One region of the Bacillus sp. SH7-1 genome, then DNA from elsewhere that is predicted to be linked to it. Evidence: a T-box and tRNA genes for the amino acid it is inferred to sense, from the RefSeq annotation. Region 1 holds a T-box; the other holds one or more tRNA genes.
The links. The T-box of region 1 lies ahead of ileS2 (isoleucine--tRNA ligase). A T-box ahead of a tRNA ligase gene usually reads a tRNA of that ligase, here a tRNA-Ile.

Region 1 (12,190 bases):
TCCATATGGTAGTACGTTGACATGCGCTTTTTCTTTAATACGATTTTGCAAGTCTTCCATATGTTCTCTGCAATCTGGCACTGGGCGTGTATTTGGCATTGCACAAATTGTAGTGAATCCACCTTTTGCCGCTGCTAGTGTACCTGTTTCAATTGTTTCTTTATGTTCACCACCTGGTTCACGAAGGTGTACGTGTACATCTACTAATCCAGGTGCGATTAACTTTCCGTTCACATCGATTACTTCAGCATTATCTGCCGTAATATTTTCTGCTACCTTAGCGATTTTACCGTCTTGTACGAGAAGATCCGTTGCTACGATTTTTCCTTCTTCATTCATATAACGACCATTTTTAAACAAATAATTCATGTTTCATTCCTCCTAATACATTTGGTAAGGCGCGTTTTAGTACAGCCATTCTTACGTAAACTCCATTTTCCATTTGTTTAAATATGCGTGAACGCTCACACTCAACAAGTTCACTTGCAATTTCAACATCACGGTTTACAGGAGCTGGATGCATAATAATGCTTCCTTCTTTCATACGCTTTTCTCTTTCCACTGTTAATCCGTGTTTCTCATGATACTCTTTCATAATGTCTGTTTCATAATGATCATGACGCTCATGTTGTACACGAAGTAACATCATTACATCCACTTCTGGAACAAGTTCATCTAATGGTTTGTATGTTCCAAATGTGTTGTCTTCATCTTTCCACTCTTCTGGGCTTGCAAAGTAAATTGTTGCACCCAGCTTCGTTAATGCTTCTGCATTAGAACGTGCTACTCGGCTATGACGAACATCTCCTACTATTGCAATCTTCAAACCTTCAAATCTTCCAAACTCTTGTTTAATTGTAAGAAGGTCGAGTAGGCACTGTGTTGGGTGGTTTCCACATCCATCTCCAGCGTTTAAGATTGGAATATTCACCTGATCTTTTAGTTCATCGAAGTAGCGATCTTGCTCGTGGCGGATGACCACTGCTTTTGTTCCGATTGATTCTAGTGTTCTTATCGTATCGTATAAAGTTTCTCCTTTTTGTACGCTAGATGCATCAGCTGAAAAGTTTAAAACATCAAGTCCTAATCTCTTCTCAGCAACTTCAAAGCTAAATCTCGTTCTCGTACTATTCTCAAAGAACAAGTTCGCAACAAAAGTTTGCTCTGTCGTTTTGCTCTCTTTCCCATTCGCAAAATCTTCTGCGTCTTTTAGGATTTCTGAAATTTCTACTTCCGATAATTCACTCATCGTTAACAAATGGCTCATCGTCATCCCTCATCTTTCTGGTTTTTATGTTACCACTTTTGTATTTTTATAACAACCTTTGCATAAAAATACCCTAGTCGTGTGAGACTAGGGTGCAAGAAAGAAGCCACCCTTTCCGGTCTCACAGGACTGAATTAAAAGGTTATTATTATGAAGCAATCTGCTTAGATTGTTTTATTTGTTTTGTTTCCGGTAGTAGTAGATTTAACAGCACACCTACAATTGCTGCTAGTGCCATTCCTTCTACTTGGAATGATTCCCCTACGTGAAGTACCGCTCCACCAATACCGATTACTAGTATTACTGATGCAATCATTAAGTTTCGTTTGTCACTTAAATCTGTTTTATCGTCTACCATCATGCGTAATCCGCTTGATGCGATTACACCGAATAGTAAGATTGATACACCACCCATAACTGGTGTTGGGATCGAATGAATCAGTGCAGAAATCTTACCGATAAATCCGAACATGATTGCGAATACTGCTGAACCGATGAATAAGTATACACTGTACGCTCTCGTAATTGCTAGCACACCGATGTTTTCACCATACGTTGTATTCGGTGGCCCACCGATTAGTGATGCGATTAATGTTGCTATCCCATCACCGAAGATTGAACGGTGTAAACCTGGTTTTTCAATTAGATCTCTTTTAATAACATTTCCTAGTACAATTTGATGTCCGATATGTTCTGAAATTGTTACTAGTGCAACTGGTACCATCAAGAGTACAATCTTCCATGAAAACTCTGGTGTGTATGTTACAAATGGTACTGTGAAATCTGGTACAACAAACCATTTCGCCTCAGCTACCGGCTTTAAGTCTACTAGCCCTTGGAAGTAAGCGAAGATATATCCACCGATAATGCCAAGTAACACTGGTATGATACTGAAAAATCCTCTTCCGAATATCGAGCATATAATTGTAATTGCTAATGTTACTAATGCTACTGAAAAGTGTGTAAAGCTATATTTGCCATCCGCACCGTTCATCGCCATGTTCACTGCTGTATGTGCTAAAGCTAGACCGATTACCATTACTACTGGACCAACTACGATTGGCGGAAGTAATTTCATAATCCACTCTGATCCTGATTTCTTAATTCCGAGTGAGATTAAGATGTACACAAGTCCTGCTAGCAAACCACCGAGCATTGCCGCTCCAGGCCCCCCTGCTGTTTTCGCTGTAATAATCGGTGCGATAAAGGCGAATGATGATCCTAGGTAGGCCGGTACTTGACCTTTCGTTATAAGAAGAAACGCTAACGTTCCTAATCCACTTGATATTAATGCTACTGACGGATTCAATCCTGTTAAAAACGGAACAAGCACTGTTGATCCAAACATCGCGAACAAATGTTGTATACTTAAAAATAACCATTTTCCCGGTTTCGGTACTTCATTAACGTCTAACACTGGCTTTTGTTCCATTGTTACATCCTCCTTCAGTTTAATTCTTTGCAATAAAAAAACTCTTTGTGCCTGTGCACAAAGAGTCCTACACTTTCGTATGCCAAATTTGACATATGAAAGCCAAGACCCTTTGGCAGCCTCACAGGACTACATTTAAAAGGGCTTTACTTATCGTATATGCTTACTCGATCTTGTTGATCTGTCTCTTGCAAATCAACTTCGATACGCTCTTCACTTGATGTTGGAATGTTCTTTCCTACATAATCAGCGCGAATTGGTAGTTCACGATGACCTCTATCAACAAGAACTGCTAGTTGGATTTGTGATGGTCTACCTAAATCCATAAGAGCATCCATTGCTGCTCGAACTGTTCTGCCTGTATATAATACATCATCCACAAGGATAACTTTTTTCTTCGTAATATCTACAGGGATATCAGAACCTTTTACAAGTGGTTCTTCATTTTTCGATTGTAGTGTTAGGTCATCACGGTATAACGTAATATCTAACTCTCCAACTTCCATTTCTTTTCCTTCAATTTGACCAATTCGTTCTGCCAAACGTTGTGCAATAAAAATTCCACGAGTTTTAATTCCGACAAGAACACAATTATCGACACCTTTATTTCGTTCCACGATTTCATGACTAATTCGTGTTAAAGCGCGGCGAATCATTTGGTCATCTAAAACGACAGCTTTCTCTTGCATGCTCTACACCTCCAAGCTTTTTTTCTTGCGTGAGAGTAATGGTATAAAAAAAGTCCTCTCAGCGTGTGCGAGAGGACTTTTGAAAAAAGGGTACAACTACCCTAAGCATTTCAAACCGTTACCTTCTCAACCTCACGGGGCTGTGTTAAAGGATCATTATTTAACTGTTGTCAGTATCTCAGTTTTCTTATGATTTGTCAATACTATTTTCGTAAAACATTTAATGCATCTTCAAACACTTCTGGAATCGGTGCCTCAAACTGAATATATTCACCAGTACGAGGGTGATCAAATCCTAAAATACCTGCATGAAGTGCTTGTCCATTCATATCTAATGTTTTCTTTGGTCCATACTTTGGATCTCCAGCAAGTGGATAGCCAATATATTTCATATGAACACGAATTTGGTGCGTACGTCCTGTTTCTAAGCGACATTCTACAAGTGTAAAATCTTTGAAACGCTCTAACACTTGGAAGTGAGTAACAGCGTTCTTACCGTTTTCATCAACTGTCATACTTTGACGCTCTTTCTTATCGCGACCAATCGGAGCATCAATCGTTCCCTTATCATGCGGGATAACACCGTGTACAATCGCTTTGTAACGTCTTGTTACTGTTTTTGCTACAAGTTGATTTACAAGTGATTCGTGTGCCATATCATTTTTAGCGACCATTAATAGGCCAGATGTATCCTTATCAATACGATGCACGATACCAGGACGCATTACACCGTTAATACCTGATAAATCTGTACAATGATGCATAAGACCATTCACAAGCGTACCACTTGTATGACCTGGTGCTGGATGTACAACCATACCACGTGGCTTATTTACAACAAGTACATCTGCATCTTCATAATAAATTTCTAAGTTCATATCTTCTGCTTGAATATCTAACGCTTCTGGCTCAGGAATCGTTACTGTAATTTCATCATTCTCTTTAACTTTATAATTTACTTTTACCGATTTCCCATTAACTGTTACAACATCATCTTTAATCCATTGCTGTACTTGTGAACGTGACCATTCACTGTTTATTTCTGCAACGAATTTATCAATTCGCTCATTTTTTTGCTCTTCTGCAACTGTTACTTGTACTACTTCACTCATTCAATTACTCCTTCGCTTTCTTACCTTCTAATAATGTTTGAATAATAATTAATACAACACCAATACATAATGCTGAATCAGCTATATTAAATACTGGATAGTTGTACGAGAAAATATACACGTGAATGAAATCCACTACTTCTTGTCTAAATACACGATCAATAAAGTTACCAATTGCTCCGCCTAATATTAGACCTAATGAAATTCCTAGAAGCTTGTCTGTTTTCGCATATTTTTTCATATAAAATACGATAAATACTACAAAAATGACTGTAATAATGTAGAAGAACCACATTTTATTTTCTAAAATCCCCCAGGCAGCTCCTCTATTTCGATGTGATGTTATGTATAATACATTATCGATAATCGGAATGCTCGTACCCAATTCCATGTTCTTTACAATTAGCCATTTCGATATTTGATCGATGGCAATGACAAATAACGCTATTACATAATATATCATTTTCATTTCCCCCACAAAGACAGTGTACCTCAAAATTTTAGCATAGCTGCAACCTTTTCACAATGAACCTTTATAGAAGAATAAAATAAATTAAAAAAAGGTAATATAATATCGTTGTGCACATTCATACATTTACTTTTTCATAGAAAAATTCATGGATAGTACGGGCAGTCGGCATCGTTTTCATTTGTTTTACCGAAATTACTCTCCCTGTTTCTTCACAAATACCATACATATCTATTTCCATTTTAAATAATGCACGTTCTACATCTTTTAAATCCTCTTTTATATCATGTAATAGCAGTTTTTTCTTTATCTCTTCCTTAATTTCATATCCAAGCTCTTCGCTAAACTCTGTATCATATTTGTGCATGACCTCTTTAGCTAGTCTCTCTTGCAATTCTTTTCTCATCAATTGCAATTCTTCTTTTATTTCCATATACATTTCATTCACGTGTACATTCCTCCCAGCTGCAATGTACGATTAGTGTGTCCGAAATTTATATGCTTACCTCTCACACATTTTTCCTTCATAGGAAAGAGAGTGAAAGTTATTTCAATATACCATCAATAAAAAATGACTGCACTTTACGTGCAGTCATTTTTTATTATTTTACATAATTTTCTTTAACAACTGTTGCACAACGCTCACATAATGTTTCATGTTCAGCATCTTTACCAATTGTTTCTGAAACTACCCAACAACGTTCACATGTTTCACCAGTTGCTTGAGCAACAACAACCGCTGTATGTTCATACTTAGGCGCATCTGCTGGCGCTTCTTCCATCAGACCACCAAGCTTATACTCAGAAACGATGAATAATTGCTTTAAGTCTTCGCTAATAGACTCTAACATAGCCTTCATTTCTGCAGTTGGATATAACGTAATGCTTGCATTTAATGACTTACCGATTACTTTTTCATTACGCGCTACTTCTAACGCTTTTAATACGTCATCACGTAATGTCATAAATGCATCCCATTTTGTTTTCAATGCTTCCGCACCATCTAATTGTACAGCTTCTGGCATATCAGTTAATTGTACACTTTCTTCTGTTACACCCGGAACATATGGCCATACTTCATCAGCTGTATGCGGTAAGATTGGTGTTACAAGTTTTGTCAATGCAACAAGAACATCATATAATACCGTTTGAATTGCACGACGATCTTCATGGTTTGCACCTTCAATGTATAAAATGTCTTTTGCAAAGTCTAAGTAGAATGAACTTAAATCAATTGTACAGAAGTTATGAATTGCATGATATACAGCAGCGAAGTCGTATGTTTCATATGCTTCTTTTACTTTTGTAATTAAGTCATTTAATTTCACTAACATGTAACGATCTACTTCACGAAGTTCAGCTACTGCCACTGTATTTTCACTTGGCTTAAAGTCATCTAAGTTTCCTAATAAGAAACGGAATGTGTTACGGATTTTACGATACACTTCTGCTACTTGTTTTAAAATATCATCTGAAATACGTACATCAGATTGATAGTCAACAGAAGATACCCATAAGCGTAGAATGTCCCCGCCTAATTGATCCATAATTTTCTTCGGTACGACGATGTTTCCAATCGACTTACTCATTTTACGTCCTTCACCATCTAATACGAAACCATGGCTTAATACGCCTTTATATGGAGCTTTACCTGTTACAGCAACTGCTGTTGATAATGAAGAGTTAAACCAACCACGATATTGGTCAGATCCTTCTAAATATAAATCAGCTGGACGTTGTAAGTCTTCGCGCTCTTCTAATACCGCTTGGTGAGAAGAACCTGAGTCGAACCATACATCCATGATGTCTGTTTCTTTACGGAATTCACCATTTGGGCTACCTGGATGTGTAAATCCTTCTGGTAATAGATCTTTCGCTTCACGCTCGAACCATACGTTAGAACCGTGTTCACGGAATAAATCTGCTACATGGTTAATTGTTTCATCTGTAATAATTGGATCACCATTCTCAGCATAGAATACAGGAATTGGCACACCCCATGCACGCTGACGAGAAATACACCAGTCACCACGGTCACGAACCATGTTATGAAGACGAGTTTCGCCCCACGCTGGTACCCATTTTGTTTCCGCAACAGCTTCTAATAACTCTTTACGGAATGCTTCAATAGATGCAAACCACTGTGCTGTCGCACGGAAAATAATTGGTTTTTTCGTTCTCCAATCATGTGGGTATGAATGCGTAATGAATGTTAGTTTCAGTAACGCGCCTACTTCTTCTAATTTTTCTGTAATTGGCTTGTTAGCTTTATCATAGAATAAGCCTTCAAATCCAGGTGCTTCCTCTGTTAATACACCTTTATCATCAACTGGGCAAAGTACTTCTAATCCATACTTTTTACCAACAACGAAGTCATCTTCCCCGTGTCCTGGTGCTGTATGAACACACCCTGTACCTGCATCTGTTGTTACGTGATCTCCTAGCATAACTAATGAATCACGATCGTAGAATGGATGTTTTGCAACTGTATACTCAAGTTTGCTACCTTTTACAGTTTTCACAACTTCAGCATTTTCCCATTCTAACGTTTTTGCAACTGTCTCAAATAGTTCAGACGCAATAATATATTTTTCATCATTTACTTTTACAATGCTGTATTCAAGTTCTGGGTGAACAGAAATACCTAAGTTTGCAGGTAACGTCCAAGGTGTTGTTGTCCAGATAATGAATTTCTCATCACCTTCTAATACGTTCTTTCCATCTTTAACAGGGAATGCTACGTAAATAGATGCTGATTTTTTATCTTGGTATTCAATTTCAGCTTCTGCTAAAGCTGATTCACTCGTTGGAGACCAGTAAACTGGTTTTTGCCCTTTATAGATATAACCTTTTTTCGCCATATCACCAAACACTTTAATTTGTTGTGCTTCATAAGCTGGCTCTAAAGTAATATATGGGTTATCCCAATCAGCACGTACACCTAAACGCTTAAATTGTTCACGTTGACGTTCTACTTGTTCATATGCATACTCTGCACATAACTTACGGAACTCAGCAACTGTCATTTCTTTACGCTTTACACCTTTATTTGTTAAAGCTTGCTCAATTGGTAAACCGTGCGTATCCCAACCTGGAACATATGGTGCACAGTAACCAGTCATTGATTTATAACGAACAATAAAGTCTTTTAATACTTTATTTAATGCATGTCCCATATGAATGTCACCATTTGCATATGGAGGTCCATCATGCAGTACGAATAAAGGACGACCTTTTGTATGTTCTTGTACCTTTTCATAAATATTCATTTCAGCCCACTGTTCTTGCATTGCAGGCTCACGTTTTGGTAAATTCCCACGCATTGGGAACTCTGTTTTTGGCATTAGTAATGTATTTTTGTACTCCATGCTCAATTCCTCCTTACATGTATAAAAGAAAGACTTAAAAAACGGAATAAAAAAGAGACTTTCTCATCCCAAAAAGGGACGAGAAAGTCTCCCGCGGTACCACCCTAGTAGATCCTATACGTATGTATACAATCCTCTTTATATTCTTAACGCGAATATACGCCTACGCTTACTCTATTTGTTCAGCGCGGAACTCCAGGGTGATATTCCCATTATCTCCTTATCCTGAGCTTACACCATCCTCAGTTCGCTATATAAGGTATGAAAAAGGTACTTATCCCTATCTTCGTTTTTCTTAATAAATATGTTGTTTAAAATTATATGTAATAATGAGAAAAACGTCAAGCTTACACTGTTTCTTCTTTTTTCAACAGTTCATCTACTTCGTCTTCTAACTCAATTAGTTTATCCCAATCATCGTTGTTTAACATTTCAAGCTGTGTTTCTAATAACATACGGAAACGAGTGCGGAATACTTTCGCTTGTTTCTTCAGCTCTTCAATATCAAAAGCAACCTTTCTTGATTTTACTAATGCTTCGTTAATAATACGGTCTGCATTCTTTTCCGCTTCACGTACGATTAATTTTGCTTCTTTTTGTGCATTACGTTTTACTTCTTCCGCTGCTTCTTGTGCAACAACGATAGATTTGTTTAGCGTATCTTCAATATTAGAAAAATGATCTAACTTTCCTTCTAATTGCGCAACTTTTTCTTCTAAAGCTTTTTTCTCACGAATGACTAATTCATAATCTTTGATAATTTGATCAAGAAACTCATTTACTTGATCCTCATCATAGCCACGGAATCCGCGACCAAATTCTTTGTTATGAATATCTAATGGTGTTAACGGCACAACGCCACCTCCAAGTAGTTATCTAAATTTCCTCTTTCAATTATATCTTTTCTTCGACAAAATAGGAGGATTTCCTTCTAAAAAACCAATCATTTTAGTATACCATACAAAATTCTCCATTTGTCGCGCTTTGTTCTACCTTCTACAGAAAACAATTTACTTCGTCCATATCCTCTCACTGAAAAAACATCTCCTGGATAACATTCATAAGAGGTTTGCTCCACTGTTTTCCAATTCACTTTTACTAGTCCATTTTTTATGAAAGGTTGTACTTTCTGTCTGGATATATGTAACATTTCAGCTAACATAACATCTAAACGAAGTGAAGAAACCGTTCCAGATTTCTCTCCCCACGTTTCTTGCATCTGTAGAATTTTTTCTCCTTGCACTGGTGATAAGGAAACTTTCACTTTCCCTATCGATTGTAAGTTAATCTCAATATAAGATACAACTTCTTTCGCGACTATAATTTGGGCACGATTTTCTTGAAGCAAAATATCTCCACATTTTTCTCTCGTTAAACCAAGAGACATAAATGTACCTAATATTTGCCTATGTTCTAGCGTATAAAACTTGGAAGGATAGTCAATTTCTAATACCTCTACTTGAAATTCCTCTTCATTTACTACTAGATAGTCCGGATAAATGAGTGCTCTTTTACGCTCTGCATGAGGTGTTGCACCATCAAACTGTACAGCAACATCCCCTTGTCCTATTACCATAGTGACAATTTGTTGTTGCCTTGGATCAAGGAAATCTGTTAGTTTCACTTGATGGTACTCCGCTGCTCGCTTCCACTCTAACACCTTATCCACAAAGACCTCCTCATCGGGTCTGAAATGTTCATAGATGCTCATGTATTTAACCTCTTACTATAAGAAATAGCGGAATATACTTACTAAACCATTCGTAGCAAGCTTTAACGCAAAAATCGCAACGAGTGGAGAGATATCAATCATACCAAGCGGCGGAATAAATCTGCGAAATGGTTCTAAATACGGTTCACAAATACGCGCAAGAAAATCTCCGAAAGTTGATTCCTTTGCACCTGGGAACCATGATAGGAGAATGTAAATAATAAGTGCCCACGAGTAAATCTCGATAGCAGTAATTAAAACGTTTAAAACTGTTACCATGGCGTATTACCACCTCTTTATATTTGTGTCTTCTTCTTCACCGAATAACTCTGAAATTGCACCAACAATATCTACATTTTCAGGCGTACACATAAATGTTTTCGGTCCTATTTTTTGAATGTCCCCGCCTATAGCGTATACAGTACCACTTAAAAAGTCAACGATACGTACAGCTTGATCAGTAGACATTCGTTGTAAATTAATCACAACAGCTCGTCTACCTTTTAAATGGTCCGCAATCCCTTGCGCTTCCGAATATGTGCGTGGTTCTAATAAAACAACTTTTGAAGATTGCTTTGCTGTTTCAATGCTCACAACATTTTGTTTCGGTTGCGCTTTTGGAAACGTAACATCTTGTTGTTCTGGCGGATCTTGCTGCTTCTTCATGTCTGTTTGCTCCTTTTCATAACTATATTGAGCTGCTTCTTTTTCTTCCGGTGTATCAAAAAAGAAGTACTTTACTTTTGACCAACTCATAATAAGATTCTCCTTCCTTTTACGCTTTTCCTACTAAAATCGTCCCCAAACGAATATATGTAGCACCTTCTTCAATCGCAATCGTGTAATCATTAGACATTCCCATTGATAATTCTTTACATGGCGCATGTAATAATTCTAGCTCCTGCACCTCTGTTTGTAGCATACGTAACTCCTTAAAACAGCGTCTGATTTCTTCTTCTTCTTCTGTAAACGGAGCCATTGTCATTAGTCCCACCACTTCAATCTTATCCAATTCTTGCAAACTTTGAATAAAAGAAATGGTTTCTTCTATTGCCAACCCTTGCTTTGATTCTTCAGATGATGTTTTCACTTGAATAAAACATTTCACTTTCTTATCCGCACGTTTTTGAATTTCTTTTGCAAGTGAAAGACGATCTAACGAATGTAAATAATCGATTTCATTAATGATTTCTTTTACTTTTCTCGTTTGTAATGATCCAATAAAATGCCAATTCACTTTTGAACCGAAATGCTCGTACTTCTGTAAGAAACCTTCATTTCTATTTTCACCTAAATCGATAATTCCAGCTTCAATTACTTCATTCGTTTTTTCAATTCCTACCGTTTTTGTAACCGCAACGAGTTTAATATCTTGCAACGAACGTCCCGCTCGTGCGCAAGATTGTTTAATTGCTTCGTTTACAGTTGTTAAATTTTTTTGTACTGTCACTTGCTTTCTTCCTCCTTAAAACCTATGAAACTCAACATTCTCCCCGTCTTACCTTGATCACGACGATGAGAGAAAAATAGTTGTTCTTCACAGCTTGTACAAAGAGATGACATTACAATATTCTCTTCTTTTATGCCTGCTTGTACACATAATATACGATTAATTTCTTTTAAATTAATTGCATACTGCCCATCAGAAATTTTTTTATAAGGGACAGAACCGTTTACTACTTGTTCTGCCGCTGTTAACACTCGATCATCAACAACGTAACAACAAGATCCAATTGCTGGTCCAATTGCAACTTGAATTTCATCACTTGAAATCCCTTCTGCATTCCATTTTTGAATCATTTCTTTTGCAATCTCTTTTACAGTCCCTTTCCATCCAGCATGCGCAAGTCCTATCATACCATGTGATGGTGCATAAAAATAGAGTGGAACACAATCCGCGTAACAAGATGTTAGAAGAACATCATTATTAGTCGTATAAATGCCATCTGTTTTTGAAATGCCGTCTTCATATGAATAGACGCCGCTTCCTTTTTCCTGTTGTCCTACTTTTTCAACATGATGATCATGAACTTGTTCAGAGCAAATCCAGTTTTCTAATGGTTTTTGTAACTTATTAGCTAAAATGCGTCTGTTTTCATGAACGTTCTCCACGATATCATTCACATGTAATCCTAAATTCAT
Region 2 (12,190 bases), on a different contig from region 1:
TACATGTGCCGCTTGATTATGATACGGTTCTTGAATCGCCTTAAGACGCTTCTTATTCACTTGCCCTGATCCGCCATATTGCTCAGCATCACTATTTAAAATCTCGTTATAATACTCGAAATCTGGTACACCTACTTTATAGTTTTCATATGTAGCTTTCGTAAAATTACATACGACAACTAACGCATCTTCTTGTTTATCCCCTTGGCGGATAAAAGAGAAAATACTTTGCTCATTATTATTAGCATCAATCCACTGAAATCCTTCAGGCGAATGATCAAGCTGCCAAAGTGGTTTAGAGCGCTTATACAATGCTATGAGCTCTTTAAAGTAATCATGCATATAACGATGCATTTCAAAATCATGTAAATTCCAATCTAAATCTCCAAGGTCTTTCCACTCATCAAACTGCCCAAATTCTCCTCCCATGAAAAGTAATTTCTTTCCTGGGTGAGTAAAGAAATATCCATATAACAAACGAAGTTGAGCAAACTTATCCCAGTAATCTCCTGGCATTTTATTTAATAACGACTTTTTCCCATGAACGACTTCATCATGAGAAAGCGGTAATATAAAGTTTTCAGAGTAAGCATATAGTATAGAAAACGTCATTTTCTCATGAATATACTTCCTGTACTCAGGCGCACACTCCATATACTTCAGCACATCATTCATCCAGCCCATATTCCATTTGTAATTGAACCCAAGCCCACCTTCATACGTTGGGGCTGTTACAAGTGGCCAAGCTGTTGAATCTTCTGCTGTCATAAGAAAATCTTCATCTTCTGCAAACACCGCTTCATTTAACTCTCGTAAAAATGCAACAGCGTGCTCATTACTTTGCTCTTGCCCTTCTTTATTCCAATACAACATATTCGCAACTGCATCCACCCTGAAACCGTCAATATGGAAATATCTCATCCAAAATAACGCATTTGAAATTAAGAAATTACGTACTTCCCTCTTTCCTAAATCAAAATTAACAGTTCCCCATACTGGATTTTCTTGCACATCTTTATCTTTATATTCATAAGTCGGTGTCCCATCAAACAAATATAAACCGTGAGCATCTTTACAAAAATGCCCCGGCACCCAATCTAAAATGACACCGATTCCATATTTATGACATTCATCGACAAAATGCATCAAATCATGTGGCGTGCCGAATCTACTCGTTGCTGCATAATATCCCGTCCCTTGGTATCCCCAAGAACGATCATATGGATGCTCAACAAGCGGCATAATTTCAATATGTGTAAATTGATGTTCCACCACATAAGGAATGAGTTCTTCTGCCATTTCCCTGTAAGAATACAGTGTTCCGTCTTCTTTCTTTTTCCAAGAACCGAAATGTAATTCATAAACTGTCATCGCTTCTTTATAAATCGATTTTTTCTTTTTCTTACGGCTCCAGTTTTTATCATTCCATTCATATCCTTTTATATCAAAAACTACAGATGCCGTATTCGGTCTTACTTCTGCATATACAGCATACGGATCTGCCTTAAAAATGACATCACCAGCTATCGTTTCAATCGCATATTTATATATTTCTCTTTCTTCAATATGCGGTATAAATAGGGACCAAATTCCCTCTTCTGTCATTTGTAGCATCTTATGTTGCTCATAATCCCATTCATTAAAATCTCCAACAACACTCATTGCTTTCGCATGAGGAGCCCATACTGTAAATCGTACACCTCGCATCTCATCTTCCGTCACAACATGTGCGCCAAAGATGTTATAACTGTCATAGTACTTTTCTGTATGAAACTCATCTCGTTTCACTTCTTCACAATTTATTACACTCAATATGTTCACCTCACTAAGATGACAGAATTTTTTATACTTTACCAATTCTGCGAAAAACTGAAATATCCTTGTTAATTTATAAAAAATATACGTTTTTTTCTTAAAAATGTTTAATTTTTTTCACATTTCTATATAAAATATCGAATTTTGACGAATATTCATTGAAAACGCTTCATTTCCTACTACCCTTTTATCCTATTATTTATTTCTCAACCCCTATTTTATTAGATTCATACTGTTTTTCACGCTATTTTTCACTTAAATTCGTAGTAATATAATCTGTCATAAAAAAATGTTTCTCAACATTTTTTGTCACAATTTTATTGAAATGGAAAATTCATAAGCATATACTTGTTCTCAATAAAGAACGACGACTTTTCGTAACTACAATTCATAGCGGACTACTATGTTTACTTATTTATCCTTGTTACGAACGGTCGTCATAAAAATTTAATTAGGGGGCTTTCTTATGTCATTAAAACAAAAGGTTGGAATGGGAGTTGTCACAGCTTCACTTGGCTTATCCCTTACATTCGGCGGTGTATTCGCCTATTTCAGTGATTCTGAAACATCGAATAATTCATTTCAAGCGGGAACACTAGACCTTTCTATTAATCCAAGTGTAATCGTTGATGTGAAAGATTTAAAGCCTGGTGATTTTATTGAAAAAAATTTCAAGCTTGAAAATAAAGGGTCATTGGATATTGCAAAAGTAGCACTTGAAACATCCTATGAAGTTACAGATGCAAAGAAAAATAATGATGATGAAGATTTAGGCGATCACATCATCGTTACATTTTTAGTGAATGATGGAAAGCCATCTAATCCAAACGATGATCATGAGATTTTGTGGGAAACAAAACTATCAGAATTAAAAACTATGAAACCCGAAGATGTAGCTACTTCTCTAGAACGTCATAACTTAATAGACGGCATCCCATCCGGTGAAACAGATTCCTTACACGTTCTCTTCTCCTTTGAAGACAACGACCAAGATCAAAATAAATTCCAGGGTGATTCCTTACAGTTAAACTGGACATTCCATGCAGAGCAAACACCAGGCACAGAGAAATAATTTTTAAAATATAAATTATCGGAGGCTTATACATGAAAAAGAAAAATCGTTTTGTTACCGGAATTGTAACGGCTGGCGTTCTGTTTTCAACTGCCTTTCCGTTCAATGTACTTGCTGAAAATCCTATTAACCAAATTGACTCTTCAAACGCCCAGTCTTTACTATCAAAACTTTCTAAAGAACAGCGTCAGGCATTACAAACGTTAGATGCCAATCCTGGTTTTACTATTTCGCCAGATATTAATACGAGTAGTTCCGAACCAGTAAATATCATTGTAGAATTTCAAACTGCGCCAGTAAAGATTAATGAATTAAAACAAAAAGAAAAAGGGTTACAGGCTGCTCCTGAAAATATAAAAGCACGTATTGATCAAGAACATGAGGAATTCCAAAAAGGACTAAAACGTCTTTATCAATTCAGCCCATCAGTAAAGTCAGGGAATTTCCAGTCTGTACAAATTAAACGTTCTTATAAACATGCTATAAATGGGGTTGCGCTAACATTACCTGCAAATACAGTTGAAGAATTGTTACGAATTGGGGTTGTAAAACGTATTTGGAAAGATTACGAAGTGAAATTAAATTTACCAAAACAAGCAGAGCAGAAAGCACCTCAAAAACTAACAGATAGTATTCCGCAAATTGGAGTAGATAAGTTACATAGCGAGGGCATTACCGGAAAAGGAATTAAAGTTGGGGTATTAGATACAGGTATTGATTACAATCATCCAGACTTAAAAGACGTGTATAAAGGATATCGTGCAAAACCGGATGAAGATTCTAGTAAGATAGACCCAAACTCCGTAAAAGGTTGGGACTTTATTAGTAACGATGCTGATCCGATGGAAACAACCTATACAGAGTGGCAACAATCTGGTGCTCCTGAATTTGATGATCGTGGTTCTTCCTTCTACACAGCCCACGGTACTCACGTAGCAGGTATCGTTTCTGCTCAAAAGAAAAACACATCAGATTCCGCAGTAAAAGGTGTTGCACCTGACATTGAACTGTATAACTATCGTGTACTCGGTCCATACGGAAGCGGAGATAGTTCTGGTATTATTGCTGCAATCGATAAATCTATTTCTGACGGTATGAACGTTATTAACTTATCGTTAGGTGATGATAGCAACAATCCGCTTGACCCAACGTCTATCGCTGTCAATAACGCGATGCTTTCCGGTGTTGTTACAGTCGTTGCTGCTGGGAACTCTGGTCCAAATCCAGCGACACTCGGATCACCAGGTGCTTCTCCATTTGCGATTACGGTCGGGGCAAGTGACAGTTCTATTTCCTTACCAAAACTATCAGGTCGTGCTGGACAGGTACAATTCCCTAACTTAATTTTATTTGGCAAAAACTTCACTGATAAAATAGAAGATTTCAAAGGACAATCTTTACCTATTGAATCTGTAGGAATCGGTACGCCTGACGAATTTAGTAAAAAAGATGTAAAAGGAAAAATCGCTCTCGTTGCACGTGGCACACTCTCATTTGATGAAAAAATCGCAAATGCGAAACAAGCTGGTGCAAAAGCCGTTATTATTTATAACAATGTGGACGGAGAAATTCCTTTCTACGTTGGCGAAAGTACAAAATACATTCCAGCATTCCGCCTAACGAAAGAAGACGGTGAAAAACTAAAAGCTCAAATCGAACAAGGTAATACATCCTTTACCTTTGACGAACTTAGTTATATTCAAACAGAAGGCGATCATCTTGCAGACTTTAGCTCACGCGGCCCTGTTACATCAAATGATGATATTAAACCAGATATTACAGCGCCTGGTGTTGCTGTACTTTCAACAGTGCCTGAATATATTAACGATCCACAAGAAGGCGAAAACTATGACGTTTCCTATGAGCGTATGCAAGGAACATCTATGGCTTCTCCTCATATCGCGGGCGTTGCTGCTCTTATTTTACAAGAACACCCAGAATACTCTCCATTCGATGTAAAGGCGTCTCTTATGAACACAGCTGATGATTTAAAAGAAAAGTATTCTGTATATGAAGTTGGAGCTGGACGAGTAGATGCGTACAACGCCGTTCATACGGAAACAAGTTTTAAAGTGCTAGATACAACAAAAACAGTTGTAAATGATGAAGTAATTGAAGTACCAGAAGAAACCGGATCCATTGCATTCGGGAAGTTTTATCAAAAAGACGGTGAAGCACTTGAACAAAAACGAAGTATAAAAGTGAAAAATCATAATAAACAAGAGAAAAAAGAATTCAAAACAGAAATTTCTTACACACCAGCATCTTCTGCTATTAACGATGCTACCGCAAACGGTGTAAAAGTTTCTGTTCCAGAGACAATTACTCTTGATGCTGGCAAAACAGATGAAATTGAAGCAAAAATTAATGTTCCAGCCGGTGTAAAACAAGGCCGATATGAAGGATATATTCATATTACAAATACGAAAAATAAAGAAGAAACGTATCAAATTCCGTTCTCTATTCGTGTATCAGAGCCTGGTATTGAAAATGCGATATTATCAAGAAAAGCAATTTCAACTGATACATCGAAATTTAATCCATACGGTGAATCATATGTTCACGGGGCATTCCAATTAAATAGCGAACTTGAAACGTTAGATCTTATCGTGAAAGATTCCAAAACAAATAAGGCTCTTGGCTTCATTGGAACGTTAAACACGAGTGGACTAAAAACGGATGTATATTACTACTTAGATTCATTCTTTAACGGCAGAGTGTATCCTTTCACAAATGATCCTGCGAAACCAATTGGTGATGAGAAAATCAACTTACCAGAAGGAGACTACACAATTGAGTTTGTTGGCTATGATAAAGCCGGGAAAGCACGTGTGAAAGGTGATTATGTCGTAATTGATAATACACCACCTGAAGTGAAATTAACTGGATTAAAACCTGGTATTTATGAATTAAATGAAGAGAATTATACAGTGGAAGATGGCAAAAAGGCACTATGGATTAAAGGAAATGTGTACGATTCAAACGTTGACTACTTAAAAGGAAAAGGATTAAACATTACGCAAGAAGCGAATGGCGTTATGTATTATGACTATTCTCCATACTTGCATAAGTTTTTACCTATTAATGCAAATGGTGACTTTAAAGTTGGCATTACTCCTGAATCCTTTAAAGTGGAAGGTCCAATGAACACAGGCGTATATATTTTCGATTATGCAACTGCAGGTCCTGACTATCCAAATGGTGTAAATAACTATTGGTTTATCCCACAAGGAGCTCAATATGCGAAAACTAGTTATGATAAAAAAGAAGTATACAAAAATGATGAACTTACTGTAACCCTAAATGCGAAACACGTAAAACAATTTGTTGCTGGGGAATTTAACGTAAAGTTCCTAGAGAAGAACTTCAAATTTGCAAATGCGAAATTTAATCCTGCTTTTGAAAAACTCCTTGCTGAAAAAGGGGTAACAGCAAAAGTAAATGAACCGAAACTAGAGGCAGGCTCTGTTACAGTTGGCGGTGCTATCGATGACAAAAACTTCGCTGGATTAGATGGTGATTTCCCATTCATTGATGTAACGTTCAAATTAGAAAATGATGAGTTTTATGAGGCAAATGCTCAATTAGAGTCACCAGTGTTTGTATACTGGAAGCCAGGAGAAACAGAGCCAAATAGAATGCGTGTCCTTCAAGATCAATCATTCTCAGTAATGTCCTTAAATTCACTAGTAGAAGGAAATATTAAACCTGGTGCATTCTTAAATGAACGTGGATATTTAGATGAAAAGTTCGATTATACAAAGCTTGGTGTAAAAGTATATGCGACTGATTCTTACCGTCATAAGTTTGAAGGCTCACTAGATAAATACGGATACTTCAAATTAAATGGCCTTCCTGTTAATAAACGCGACTACAACTTATATGTAGAAGTGCCAGGGCATTTAACAAGCCAACTAACAACAAAATTAGGTACTGAAAAAGATGGTAAGCTGCTTGGCCAATATTATTATGCACGCCTTGATGAAAACCTTGCAGGTGATGTAAATGGTGATAAAGTAATTGATATAAAAGATGCTGAAATTATCGCTAGCAACTATGGTAAAAAAGGACTATCTGTGAAAGACGGAGACCTTAACAAAGATGGTATTGTCGACGAAAAAGATATTCGCTTCGTTGAAAAGAACTTCTTGAAAAAAGGACCAGATGCTTCTAAATCACAAACACCTGTGGAAAAATCAAAAAGCGGTACACTGGTAGATATTTTAAAGAAATTAGGATTAACACCTAAAAAATAATAAAGAGCACTCTACGTAAAGTAGAGTGCTCTTTTCTATAAACGACCCTAATCCAGCAAAAGGGGTATATTGGGGATATACAAGGGAAACCGGAAAAGGAATTTATATTAAATTATATAAATTCAGAGGTAGAAAGCAGTGTCCCGCCCCTGAATGATTTATCAATTACTATAGTACTGGTGCCATTGTTTCTTTTAATACTTTTACAGAATGAGCGAATTTCGCTTTTTCATCTTCATTTAACTCAAGTTCTACAATTTCACGTACGCCTTCGCGGTTAATAACAGCTGGGACACCCACGAAAGCATCTTTCTCACCGTATTGTCCTTCAAGGTATGCAGATACAGTTAATACGCTGTTCTCGTTGCTTAAGATTGCTTTAGTTACACGAAGTAGTGACATACCGATTCCGTAGTAAGTTGCACCTTTACGCTCGATGATATGGTAAGCTGCATCACGTACGTTTTCGAAAATTTTATCTAAGTCTTCTTGTTTGTACTGTTCGTTGTTAGCTAAGATTGTTTCTAGTTTTTGTACACCGATAGTAGCGTGGCTCCATACTGGAAGTTCAGTGTCACCGTGTTCACCAACGATGTAAGCATGAACGTTACGTGGATCTACATCTAAGTAGTCACCTAACATGTAACGGAAACGAGCAGAGTCTAAAGTAGTACCAGAACCGATTACGCGCTCTTTTGGTAGACCAGATTCTTTCCAAGTTACGTAAGTTAAAATATCAACTGGGTTAGTTGCGATTAAGAAGATTCCATCGAATCCGCTATCCATAATACCGCGAACGATTTGTTTGAAGATTTTTGTATTTTTCTCAACTAAGTCTAAACGAGTTTCACCTGGCTTTTGTGGTAATCCAGCAGTGATAACTACTAAGTCTGCATCTTTACAATCTGCATAGCTACCGCTCCAAACTTTTGTTGGTGATGGAGAGAATGGTACCGCATGGCTTAAGTCCATTGCTTCCCCTTCTGCTTTTGCTTCATTAACATCTACTAATACGAATTCTTCAGCTACACCTTGGTTGATCATTGAGTAAGCGTAACTACAACCTACAGCTCCTGTTCCTACTAATACTACACGATTGATACCTTTTTTCATGGTAATTTCCCCTCTCTATTGTTCACATCTATTTTTTATGATTGTTTAAGTAATTAATTAAAATACTAATTTAATGTTGTTTAACTTCTTTACACTCATATTGTAGCACGTATCATTGTGAATTACTTCACAAATTATGACCTATTTGTGAACTTTTTCACATAAAGTGTAAAGTTATTGGAATAGGTGTGGAATCCATTTCAATGGAGGCGTTTTCTTTAGATTGTGAAAGGGGATTTTCTTATGTTTTTTGTCGGTAAGTGAAATTAGATCAGCGATTTTTAGAATATATCGACCGTAACTCCAAATATATCAGCGATTTTTTAAATATATCGACCGTAACTCAAATTATATCAGCGATTTTTGCAACATATCGACTTACCGACAAAACTCGACAATGATAACAGTATAAAAAACGCCATCCTTTCTGTATATTTCTACAAAAAGAATAGCGTTTTTGGATTATATGGATACAAATTTATCTTAGCTGAATAGCGATATTTTTTTCATACACGTCAAATTAACATACCATCACTTATTAACAGTCAATAGACATGGAAACCTAGCAAAGCTCTTCAATTATTGTAGCAACACAGTCGTTTTCAAATCTTCAGCACCTCCATTTTTTAATGTAGCATTTAGACCACTAAGATACGTAGGTTCAATTGTTAAGGATTTTGGAGGATTATCCATTGGTGGAAGAGCTAAAACAATATGGTGTCCGTATAGTCCCGTGCTACCAACTTGTAAGCTGACTCCTTCGTAGATTTTTCCTTTATCATCAGTGACAGTATAATCAAGTGCTGGCCAGCTATCATTAACTTCCATTTCATTTGGATAATCAAAGGTCAAATCAATCCTCGTTGAAAGTGAAGAAAAGGCTACTTGATCTACTGTTAATGCATACAGATTATCTTTCGTTAATGTTTTTATATTAGGAGTAAATTTACGAATCTCACCTTCAACTTTTGTAAGAGGAAATGCTACGTTCCATGTACCTGTTTTTCCAAATAAATCTTCTCCATGGACTGAAACATCAATTTTATCACCAAATTCACCGTAATTAGCCAGAGTGAATTCATGCCGCTCGATAATGGTGTTTCGTCCTTTTGACTTCTGTGAAGTAGAACCAATTGCAGCTCTAACTTCTTTCCCATTAATGGTTACATAACTAAATCCAGCTTTCTCTTCATTGCTATTGGAAATAGTATTTTCTCCTTTGTATTCCACCGTGATCACTAAACGTCCGCCATCGTAAACAGCTTCTTTCACATTCATCGTTAAACCACTATGGTTATCTTGTCTTTCAATGGATGTAGCAAGCTCATCCTTTTCAATTTTATCAGAAGCAATATCATTAAATTGTGCATAAATGGGGCCTATAACTGGAACACTCGATAATGTCTTTGCCATAGCAGGAGAAATGAATCCAAAACCTAAAAGAGAAACACATATTCCACAAGCAACAAGACTAGAATACTTGATTGTTTTTTTCCTACGATATTGATTTTTCTTAGCTTGAAGCATGGCTGTTTTTTCTCTTTGAATTAACCGGTCTTCTGGTATAGGAATATCATTGATATGGTGATTAAATTCATCTTTATTCATAACTATATCCCTCCTTTAAAATGGGGCGTAAGGCTTGCTTTGCTCGATGTAATTGAGATTTTATCGTTCCTTCTGGAGAATTAAGAACCTCAGCAATTTCCTTAATAGATAAATCGTGATAATACCTTAATAAAATAATAGTTTTGTAAGTAGGATCTAAGAAATTAAATGCCTCGGTTAAATCCAATGATTGTTCTAATGTATTCATGCTCTCTTCTGTACATAAATTAGCAAATATTTTATCATTCGCAACAAATTGTCTAGAGGATTTTCTTACAAAATCAATGGATTTAAAAACAAGAATTTTGATAATCCAACTTTGAAATTTCTCCGGCTTTTTTAATTTTTTCAGTGAAAGATATGCTTCATAAATTGTTTCTTGGTATATATCCAGTGCATCTTGTTCATTTCTTACATAAGAATAGGCTGTTCGATATAATTTTGGGCGAACAAAAGTAATGAGTTGTTCAAATGCATGATCATTTCCTCTTATTGCTTGTTTTACTAAATAGGCTATGTCCATTTTTATTTCTTCCTCCCTTTACTAATATAGTCGAATGAGAGAATAAAAAGGTTGCAAAAATAAGTGCATATACATCAATCTTCTACAATTTATTGCAATGATTAATACCCAGCATTAAAGAAAAGACACCAGAAATCCATAAAAAAAGCAGACTATTCAAAGTCCACTTTTACACAACAAAAAAGAGATAGCAGATTATGCTATCTCTTTTAGTATGACCCGTACGGGATTCGAACCCGTGTTACCGCCGTGAAAGGGCGGTGTCTTAACCACTTGACCAACGGGCCAATTACTGGCAGAGAAGAAGGGATTCGAACCCTCGCACCGCGTTAGCGATCTACTCCCTTAGCAGGGGAGCCCCTTGAGCCACTTGGGTACTTCTCTATAAATATGGCTCCGCAGGTAGGACTCGAACCTACGACCGATCGGTTAACAGCCGATAGCTCTACCACTGAGCTACTGCGGAACAATTATGGTGGGCCTAAATGGACTCGAACCATCGACCTCACGCTTATCAGGCGTGCGCTCTAACCAGCTGAGCTATAGGCCCATAATTGAAAAGCGGGTGAAGAGAATCGAACTCTCGACCAGAGCTTGGAAGGCTCTTGTTTTACCACTAAACTACACCCGCATTAAATTGTAAATGGTGAGCCATGAAGGACTCGAACCTTCGACCCTCTGATTAAAAGTCAGATGCTCTACCAACTGAGCTAATGGCTCATTTTGAAAGTGGTGCCGACTAGAGGACTTGAACCCCCAACCTACTGATTACAAGTCAGTTGCTCTACCAATTGAGCTAAGTCGGCTTGCGACTTCAAAATGGTGGCTCGGGACGGAATCGAACCGCCGACACGAGGATTTTCAGTCCTCTGCTCTACCGACTGAGCTACCGAGCCTTTATGTAAAATGGCGGTCCCGACCGGGGTCGAACCGGCGATCTCCTGCGTGACAGGCAGGCATGTTAACCACTACACCACGGGACCATTTGGTTGCGGGGACAGGATTTGAACCTGCGACCTTCGGGTTATGAGCCCGACGAGCTACCGTGCTGCTCCACCCCGCGATGATAAAATATTTACTTTAGAAAAAAATGGAGGAGGTAGAGGGATTCGAACCCCCGCGCGACTCTCGCCGCCTGTCGGTTTTCAAGACCGATCCCTTCAGCCGAACTTGGGTATACCTCCGAGATGTAAACGTCTAATGGTGGACCTTGTAGGACTCGAACCTACGACCGGACGGTTATGAGCCGTCTGCTCTAACCAGCTGAGCTAAAGGTCCTTTATGGTAGCGGCGGAGGGGATCGAACCCCCGACCTCACGGGTATGAACCGTACGCTCTAGCCAGCTGAGCTACACCGCCATAAATGATATTAAAATAAGTGGAGCCTAGCGGGATCGAACCGCTGACCTCCTGCGTGCAAGGCAGGCGCTCTCCCAGCTGAGCTAAGGCCCCATGTTTTTGGGAATATCGGGAAGACAGGATTTGAACCTGCGACCCCCTGGTCCCAAACCAGGTGCTCTACCAAGCTGAGCCACTTCCCGTTAATAAAAGCGCGCCCGAGAGGAGTCGAACCCCTAACCTCTTGATCCGTAGTCAAACGCTCTATCCAATTGAGCTACGGGCGCATATGGTGCCGAGGGCGGGGGTCGAACCCGCACGGTGGTCACCCACCGCAGGATTTTAAGTCCTGTGCGTCTGCCTGTTCCGCCACCCCGGCATGTCATATTGAAAATTGGAGCGGAAGACGGGATTCGAACCCGCGACCCCAACCTTGGCAAGGTTGTATTCTACCACTGAACTACT

Region 2: it encodes a tRNA-Ile, which carries the amino acid that the T-box ahead of ileS2 (isoleucine--tRNA ligase) is inferred to sense. The anticodon was not compared.

The regions. Positions count from the first base shown of each region.
Region 1 covers NZ_QNUD01000009.1:204,752-216,941, forward strand. The annotation lists gene pyrC (dihydroorotase) at 1-369, opposite strand, end outside; gene pyrB (aspartate carbamoyltransferase) at 353-1,267, opposite strand; gene uraA (uracil permease) at 1,416-2,699, opposite strand; gene pyrR (bifunctional pyrimidine operon transcriptional regulator/uracil phosphoribosyltransferase) at 2,846-3,388, opposite strand; gene DN390_RS09985 (RluA family pseudouridine synthase) at 3,592-4,500, opposite strand; gene lspA (lipoprotein signal peptidase LspA) at 4,505-4,963, opposite strand; gene DN390_RS09995 (TraR/DksA C4-type zinc finger protein) at 5,088-5,417, opposite strand; gene ileS2 (isoleucine--tRNA ligase) at 5,572-8,337, opposite strand; T-box leader at 8,409-8,633, opposite strand; gene divIVA (septum site-determining protein DivIVA) at 8,685-9,191, opposite strand; gene DN390_RS10010 (YlmH family RNA-binding protein) at 9,281-10,048, opposite strand; gene DN390_RS10015 (YggT family protein) at 10,064-10,327, opposite strand; gene DN390_RS10020 (cell division protein SepF) at 10,334-10,804, opposite strand; gene DN390_RS10025 (YggS family pyridoxal phosphate-dependent enzyme) at 10,824-11,498, opposite strand; gene pgeF (peptidoglycan editing factor PgeF) at 11,495-12,190, opposite strand, start outside.
Region 2 covers NZ_QNUD01000030.1:20-12,209, reverse strand. The annotation lists gene glgB (1,4-alpha-glucan branching protein GlgB) at 1-1,812, opposite strand, end outside; gene DN390_RS21880 (CalY family protein) at 2,282-2,887, shown strand; gene DN390_RS21875 (S8 family serine peptidase) at 2,920-7,143, shown strand; gene DN390_RS21870 (L-lactate dehydrogenase) at 7,312-8,256, opposite strand; gene DN390_RS21865 (DUF4179 domain-containing protein) at 8,836-9,864, opposite strand; gene DN390_RS21860 (sigma-70 family RNA polymerase sigma factor) at 9,857-10,387, opposite strand; tRNA gene DN390_RS21855 (tRNA-Glu) at 10,603-10,674, opposite strand; tRNA gene DN390_RS21850 (tRNA-Ser) at 10,681-10,771, opposite strand; tRNA gene DN390_RS21845 (tRNA-Asn) at 10,779-10,853, opposite strand; tRNA gene DN390_RS21840 (tRNA-Ile) at 10,861-10,937, opposite strand; tRNA gene DN390_RS21835 (tRNA-Gly) at 10,948-11,018, opposite strand; tRNA gene DN390_RS21830 (tRNA-Lys) at 11,032-11,107, opposite strand; tRNA gene DN390_RS21825 (tRNA-Thr) at 11,118-11,193, opposite strand; tRNA gene DN390_RS21820 (tRNA-Phe) at 11,208-11,283, opposite strand; tRNA gene DN390_RS21815 (tRNA-Asp) at 11,295-11,370, opposite strand; tRNA gene DN390_RS21810 (tRNA-Met) at 11,374-11,450, opposite strand; tRNA gene DN390_RS21805 (tRNA-Ser) at 11,479-11,571, opposite strand; tRNA gene DN390_RS21800 (tRNA-Ile) at 11,589-11,665, opposite strand; tRNA gene DN390_RS21795 (tRNA-Met) at 11,670-11,746, opposite strand; tRNA gene DN390_RS21790 (tRNA-Ala) at 11,767-11,839, opposite strand; tRNA gene DN390_RS21785 (tRNA-Pro) at 11,855-11,928, opposite strand; tRNA gene DN390_RS21780 (tRNA-Arg) at 11,939-12,012, opposite strand; tRNA gene DN390_RS21775 (tRNA-Leu) at 12,016-12,104, opposite strand; tRNA gene DN390_RS21770 (tRNA-Gly) at 12,121-12,190, opposite strand, start outside.